DNA from 2 places in the Cohnella sp. GCM10012308 genome. Region 2 is predicted to be linked to the other one. Evidence: predicted binding sites of a transcription regulator. Region 2 holds the regulator's gene; the other holds the start of a gene.

Region 1 (3,922 bases), on a different contig from region 2:
CCTGTTGCTCGATGTCTTTGATCAGTTGAGCGGTCTCGTGACGCACTTCCTGCTCGACCGTGGACAGAATCAGCTGCTTGGCGTCTTCCATCGTCAGGTTGGAGATGCGCTCGAGCTCCGTTATCTGCTGCTTATGAAGCGTCTCGATCTGTTCTTGGGTCTCTTCGATCCGTTTCTCTTTGTTGGCGACTTGCTCCTCCTTGCGTTCCAGCTGCTCCAGCTTGCGGTCCAGCGATTCTTCCTTCTGAACCAGCCGGCGTTCCTGCCGCTGAACCTCGTTGCGGCGCTCTCTAATATCGCGTTCCGCTTCGTTCCGGAGCTTGTGCACCTCGTCTTTGGCTTCCAGTACCGTTTCCTTGCGGAGAGCGTCGGCCTCTTTCTTGGCATTCTCTACGATCTGCCTGGCCGCCTCTTCAGCGCTGGATATTTTAGCTTCCGCAATGGACTTGCGTACAACATAACCGATCCCAAAGAAAAGCACGCCAACAACGATTAAGATCAAGACCCAGATCCATGACTCCATGGTCTTCACCTCCTCGTTGTATCACCAAGGCAAATCTTGGGACACCTATTTAATTGTGCTCCGGTTTCAGAACCGTTCCGTAATCTCGTGTAAATCGTCGAAAATTCACTATCCGAATCGTTTTTTGGAAGGAAAAAGAATCGGTAGCGCGATGATGGAATACTCACTCATTGTATCTTTTGTGAAAATGGATTGTCAAGCAATGCAGGGACGTCCCCTCCCCCGCTTGCCGCCTTGGACGATTACGCGCGGCTGGAGCCGCCTATCGCAGATTGCTGAAAGCCTGAACTGCCTGTTCGGACGGCAAAAAACGAGCCTGCTTCGCGCCTGAAGCGCATTATTCCAGACCATCCTCGTCGTAGGGCTCCTCGGGCGTATCCCATTCGTCAGCTTCGGCTGCCGAAGCTGAGGCTTGGCGCACGGCTTCGCGGGCCGCGGCGCCGGGAAACCCCCTGCGCAGAAGCATGTTCATCAGCTTCATTTGCCGCTCCCGCTCGCTCTTGCCTTTGACGGACGGCCAGCGCTTCATGGCCAGCGCCAGCGCGGAGCTCCGCTCCGCCTCTTCGTCGAGGCCCTTGATCGCTTCGTCGATCTCCCGCTTGTCGACGCCGCGCTGCATGAGCTCCTGACGGACCAGACGGCTCCCTTTCTTTTGTCCCGTCACGCGCTGCTCTGCGAAGCGCTGCGCGAACACGGCGTCGTTCACGTATCCTTGTCTCGCGAGCCGTTCCAGACAGCCGTCGATCGCTTCGGCGGCATAACCCTTGCGCTTCAGTCCTCGCCGCAGCTCCGCTTGCGTGCGGGCTTTAAAATCGAGCATGTAAAGCGCCGAGCGATAGGCTTCTTCTTTTTCTTGCTCCTTGCGGAGCATTTCCCACTCCTCGGGTGACAGCCGCCGGTCCTTAAGAAGCCGCCAGGCGACAAGCGTGTCCTCGTGAACGCTGATCAGCGCCTGCTCCGTCTGGCCATCCACCGCAATCGCAAGCTTGTACATGGCGGGCCGCTTCGCGTCGGCCTCCACCGCTACGATGACGGCGGCTGCCGGTCCCGAAGACGCAGCGTCCGCTTCTCCGGTTGCCTCTTCCTTCGATTCTTCCTTTGAATAACGGTGCGGCGCAGTAGCGCGCTGCGTGCGGGACCGCTCCCACTCCCGCTCGTCCGAAATATCTACGATGCTGTCGGCCGGATTCGGCTCTGTTTTTTTTCTGACCATCGCCGGTCAACCTCCTCGCCTTTCATTGCTGCCAAACTGAAGCCGCATATGTCCAAAAGGGCATCCGCGGCTGCGGACGCCCTCAAGCTGTACCTATTATTCGTTCTCGAAGTCCGGTTCTTCCTCGTCCTCATCCTGCTCCGCGGCGCTCGTACGAGCCGCCACGGCCACTTCGTTCAGCGTGGCTTCGCGGATTTGCCGTTCGATCTGTCCGCACAGATCCGCATGATCTTTCAGGAACTGCTTGGAATTTTCCCGGCCCTGTCCCAAACGCTCGCCATTGTAGGAGAACCATGCGCCGCTCTTCTGTACGATATCCAGCTCGACGCCGATATCGATGATGCTGCCTTCGCGCGAAATGCCTTCGCCGTACATGATGTCGACTTCCGCTTGTTTGAACGGCGGAGCGACCTTGTTCTTCACGACCTTGATGCGCGTCCGGTTGCCCACGATGTCATTGCCTTGCTTGATCGACTCGATACGGCGTACGTCCAGACGTACGCTGGCATAGAACTTGAGCGCGCGGCCGCCCGGCGTCGTCTCGGGATTGCCGAACATGACGCCGACTTTCTCGCGAAGCTGATTGATGAAGACCGCGATCGACTTCGACTTGCTGATGGCGCCGGACAGCTTGCGCATCGCCTGCGACATCAGTCGGGCCTGCAGGCCGACAAACGAGTCGCCCATGTCGCCTTCGATCTCCGCCTTCGGCACCAGCGCCGCGACCGAGTCCACGACAACGATATCTACCGCGCCGCTGCGTACGAGCGCTTCTGCGATCTCCAGCGCCTGCTCGCCGGTATCCGGCTGGCTCAGCAGCAGTTCGTCGATGTTGACGCCCAGGTTGCGTGCGTACATCGGATCGAGCGCATGCTCTGCGTCGATAAAGGCGGCTTGTCCGCCGGATCTTTGCACCTCGGCGATCGCATGCAGGGCGACGGTCGTCTTACCGGAGGACTCCGGTCCGTATACTTCAATAATCCGGCCCCGCGGGAATCCGCCGATTCCGAGGGCGATATCCAAAGCCAGCGCTCCGCTGGAGTATGTCTCGACTTGGAGGTTGGCTTGCTCTCCCAGCTTCATAATCGAACCCTTGCCGAATTGCTTTTCAATCTGGCGCAATGCCATCTCTAATGCGGCGCGACGATCGGACAACACACCCACATCCTTATCATTTGATAGTTATATTATAACTTTTTATAAACCGTTTGCCAAGCTTTTTACGAACATTTGTTCGAAAAACTTCCAAAAAAGAACCGTAGCAAAGTATTCTTCGCTACGGTTCTTCCGCAACTTTCCTTTACAATCTATCATAATTCGACAGCCCGCGCAAGCCTGTACCTTGTCTAACAAAACTTCGCATGCCCGTTAACCGAACAGCGGAACTTGGCAGCGCCCGCCCTCAATCCTTGCCGGTCAACCTTAGCCAAGCCAAGTACAACGCCCGCTTAGCGGCCCTGATCCGGATGCCTTCGCGGTCTCCTTGGAGCTGAAGCTTCTCTGCGCGGACAGGTTTGCCGCGTTCGGAGATCCCGATGTAGACGAGCCCGACGGGCTTGCCTTCGGAGGACGCGGGTCCCGCCACGCCCGTAACCGACAATGCCAGATCCGTATCGGTCGCGCTGCGCACGCCGTCGGCCATCGCTTTCGCGGTTTCCTCGCTGACGGCCCCTGGCGCGCCTTCGCCCTCCAGCAGCGCCTGGTCGACGCCCAGCAGGTCCCGCTTGACAGGATTGCTGTAGCTCACCACGCCGCCCAGAAAAGCGTCCGCGCTGCCTGGTATCGTCGTGAGCAGCGTCGCGATCAAGCCGCCGGTGCAGCTCTCCGCGCAGGAGATCGTCCGCCGCTGCTCCGCGAGCAGCCGAATGACCTCGGCTTCGAGCGCCACGTCGCTCTCCGAATACAGATACCGCTCTCCGCGCCTGCGAATCTCCTGAAGCGTCGGCTCCAGTCTGGCGAGCGCCTCTTCGGCCGTCGCCGCCTTCGTGGACACGCGCAGCGTGACTTCGCCTTCCTTGGCGTAGGTGGCGAGCGTCGGATCGCGCTGCGCCTCGATCAAGTCCTTGTAGAGCTCTTCAAGCGCGGACTCGCCGATCCCGCAGAAGCGAAGCATAGCCGAATGCAGCGAATCTGCATCGCCGAGCTTTTCCTTCAGCCAGGCGCTGCCGTCGTTCAGGAACATCGGC
Region 2 (3,922 bases):
GCCGGGCTGGGACGAGCCGCGCACCGACCTCATCCAAGCGATTGCCTTCGGCTCGGAAGCGCCGCTGATCGCCTTCGTCCAAGCCGTGCAGCGCGCGGCCGCGGTAGACGCCCATGTCGTGCCCGAGCCGTGGGACATGCCCGGCTACGAGCATCCGGTCATCATGGCGGCGGGCACTTTTATACAAGGCGGCAGTCTGGAGCTGTCCGCGGACGCCCCGATCCGCGAGCCTTATATCGCATACATGCAGGGCGGATTAACGTATGCGCACGTAAAATTGGCAGTGCGGGAAGCTTGGGAGTCGCTGCGCGATCGGGGCATGCTCTCCGGGATGTCAGTTCGGCGGAATCAATAGCCGAGCCTGCCGAATGGCTGCGTATGCTCATTGGAATTAAACCTTACATTCCTTGACATGTTTTGCGGCCCGGGCTACAATGGGAGTGGTTGCAAATTCCGCGCCCAGATGGAAGGTTGATACGTTATGGCTGGCGACGAAATACGCAGAAATATGGCGCTGTTCCCGATTGGCATTGTCATGAAGCTGACCGATCTGACTGCCCGGCAAATACGATATTACGAACAACATGAACTGATTCAACCCGCCCGGACGGCGGGCAATCAGCGGCTTTTCTCGTTTAACGACGTCGAGCGTCTGCTCGAGATCAAAGCGCTGATCGAGAAGGGCGTCAACATCGCCGGCATCAAGCAGGTGATGAACCCGGTCGGAGAGAGCGCGGACGACGGAACGATTATCAACGAGATGTCCGAGGTCAAGCGACGCGAGATGTCCGAATCTCAGCTTCACCGCATGCTCAAGCAGCAGATCATGTCGGGCAACAAGCGTCCGGGCCAAGTATCGCTCATCCAGGGCGAGCTGTCCCGCTTTTACAAGAACAAGTAGCTGTACCTACAACGACCATTCTAGGAGGCTGTCATGAGCTACTCGCGCGAGGATATCATTCGGATTGCCAAGGAAGAGAACGTACGTTTTATTCGTTTGCAATTTACCGATCTGATGGGCATCATCAAAAACGTGGAAATCCCCGTAAGCCAGCTCCAAAAGGCGTTGGATAACAAAATGATGTTCGACGGTTCCTCCATCGAAGGCTACGTTCGGATCGAGGAGTCCGACATGTATCTGTATCCGGATCTCGATACATGGGTCGTTTTCCCATGGGTCACGGAAGATCGAGTCGCGCGCCTGATCTGCGACATCTATATGCCTGACGGCACGCCGTTCGCAGGCGATCCGCGCGGTATCTTGAAGCGTGCGCTCGAGGAAGCCGAGGAGCTTGGCTATACGTCGTTTAATGTCGGTCCCGAACCCGAGTTTTTCCTGTTCCAGACCGACGAGAAGGGCAATCCGACGACAGAGCTTAACGACCAGGGCGGATACTTCGACCTTGCGCCGACCGATCTGGGCGAGAATTGCCGTCGCGATATCGTGCTTATGCTCGAGGAAATGGGCTTCGAGATCGAAGCATCCCACCACGAGGTCGCACCCGGACAGCACGAGATCGACTTCAAATATGCGGACGCCATCAAGGCGGCCGACCAGATCCAGACGTTTAAGCTCGTCGTCAAGACGATTGCGCGCAAGCACGGACTGCACGCGACATTTATGCCGAAGCCGCTGTACGGCATGAACGGTTCGGGCATGCACTGCCATCAGTCGCTGTTCAAAGGCTCGGAAAATGCGTTCTATGATGCGAACGACCGTCTGGGCCTCAGCACGGTGGCGCGTCATTATATGGCGGGAATCCTGCAGCATGCACGGGGCATGGCGGCCATTACGAATCCGACCGTCAATTCGTTCAAACGGCTCGTTCCCGGCTATGAAGCGCCTTGTTATGTCGCCTGGTCGGCGAGCAACCGCAGTCCGATGATCCGCATTCCTGCGTCCCGCGGCCTCAGCACGCGCGTCGAAGTCCGCAATCCGGACCCGGCTGCCAATCCGTATCTGGCGCTTGCAGTCATGCTGAAGGCGGGCCTCGACGGCATTCGCAACAAGACTGCGCTGCCCGCGCCTGTCGACCGCAATATTTATGTGATGAGCGAAGAAGAACGTATCGACGCAGGCATCCCGAGCCTGCCGCTGAATCTTCGCGAAGCGCTGTCCGAGATGCTGCGCGACGAGATCGTATGCGAGGCGCTCGGCGATCACGCGCTCACGCATTTCTATGAAATGAAGGAAATCGAATACGACATCTATCGCACCCAGGTCCACCAATGGGAGCGGGATCAGTATTTGACGACTTATTAATACTCGGCAACAACAAAGAATCCTCGGCGATCGCTAAGCGATGCCGAGGATTCTTTGTCGTTGCCGTCGATTGATGAAAAAAAGCGATTATCGAATGCTGCGGATTAAACCGATGACTTTGCCCAAAATGCTGACGTTGTTCAAGCGCAAAGGCTCCATCGTCGTATTCTCCGGTTGAAGGCGAATGTGGTCGCGCTCCTTGTAGAACGTCTTGACCGTCGCTTCGTCTTCCTCGGTCATGGCGACGACGATATCGCCGTTCGTAGCCGTCTGCTGCTGGCGCACGATAACGTAGTCGCCGCTATGAATGCCGGCGTCGATCATGCTGTCGCCTCTGACGGAAAGCATGAACACCGTCTGCTCGCCGACCATCTGGGCGGGAAGCGGGAAGTACTCCTCGATATTCTCCGTCGCGGTAATCGGCACGCCTGCCGTGACCTTCCCCACGAGCGGTACCTGACGAATGGACTGCGCGAACTGAATGACAGGATCCTGTTCGCCGTCAGTAATCTCGATCGCGCGCGGCTTGGTCGGATCGCGGCGAATGAGGCCTTTCTTTTCGAGACGGTCTAGATGACCGTGTACGGTAGAGCTCGAAGCGAGTCCGACGGCTTCGCCGATCTCGCGCACGGATGGGGGATAACCCTTGTCCTTGACTTCATTCTTAATAAATTCCAATATGGCGGATTGACGGTTGGACATCTTCGACACCTCGAAGCCCTCCTACTGACTTAAAAATTCATATGACAAATTATAACACAGAACCGGAGTTCGTACAAACATTCGTTCTTAGGGAACTTGTGTTCGTAAAAGTGTTGACTCAAACATATGTTCGTGATATTCTCATATCAGAACAAACGTTTGGGGTGGATGAGATGGTACAAGTACAGCTGCTCGGTTCGGATTCCATGAAGGCTAATGAATATACATATATGAAGATGGAGAGCGGGACGGGGCGAGCATTCGCTTCGTCTGCACGGACCAGGAGTGCGTCGTCGACGGGCATTCTTCAATCGATCGTCTCCTTTAAGGGACTGCGGCTAATTTTGATTCCGATCGTCGCACTGCTGATCTATGCGGGACTGTCCATGATGACTGCATCGGCCGAGCCCGATTCCGTCCGTCCGGCTGCTGCATCGGAAGCGACCGTGTCGGTCGACAGCGGAGATACGCTTTGGTCGATCGCCGAGGGTGCCAAGCCTGCCGGCATGAAGACGATCGCGGCCGTGCACCTGATCATGAAGCGCAACGGACTGACGTCATCCACCATCGCTTCCGGTCAACGCTTGGTCCTGCCGGCCAAGCTATCGGATAAAGCAGACTAGGAACACACATTCCTGTTCGTTCAATATTCGCACTACGAATCTTTCATGAATAGACTATCCTTAATCGACCGATGCATATCGGTCTTTTTTGCTTTAGCCTCGCCTTGACATTCCCCTTGCGATAATGTCAAATTAGAAGAGGCAACACGGGAGGTGACCCTATGGAATTCGACAAGTTGATCGCTCGGATTAACGAGTTGGCACATAAGCACAAAACGATCGGATTAACCGAGGAAGAAACTGTCGAACGGCAAAAGCTGCGCAAGGATTATCTGGACAACTTCAAGCGAAACTTCAGGCAACAGCTCGATCAGATCGAATGGACGGACGAACC

What was found. The regulator LexA, encoded in region 2, represses DNA repair genes until DNA is damaged. The targets are predictions, from matches to a motif close to CGAACATATGTTCG.
Region 1: a site for LexA is predicted at 2,960-2,973, ahead of recA (recombinase RecA). Genes of this name have one in related genera too.

What each region holds. Positions count from the first base shown of each region.
Region 1 covers NZ_JBHRYU010000001.1:95,054-98,975, forward strand. The annotation lists gene rny (ribonuclease Y) at 1-523, opposite strand, end outside; gene ACFOTD_RS00450 (regulatory protein RecX) at 861-1,736, opposite strand; gene recA (recombinase RecA) at 1,833-2,891, opposite strand; gene ACFOTD_RS00460 (competence/damage-inducible protein A) at 3,139-3,922, opposite strand, start outside.
Region 2 covers NZ_JBHRYU010000017.1:19,692-23,613, reverse strand. The annotation lists gene ACFOTD_RS18450 (methionine gamma-lyase family protein) at 1-355, shown strand, start outside; gene ACFOTD_RS18445 (MerR family transcriptional regulator) at 482-901, shown strand; gene glnA (type I glutamate--ammonia ligase) at 935-2,263, shown strand; gene lexA (transcriptional repressor LexA) at 2,351-2,974, opposite strand; gene ACFOTD_RS18430 (LysM peptidoglycan-binding domain-containing protein) at 3,139-3,588, shown strand; gene ACFOTD_RS18425 (DUF896 domain-containing protein) at 3,750-3,922, shown strand, end outside.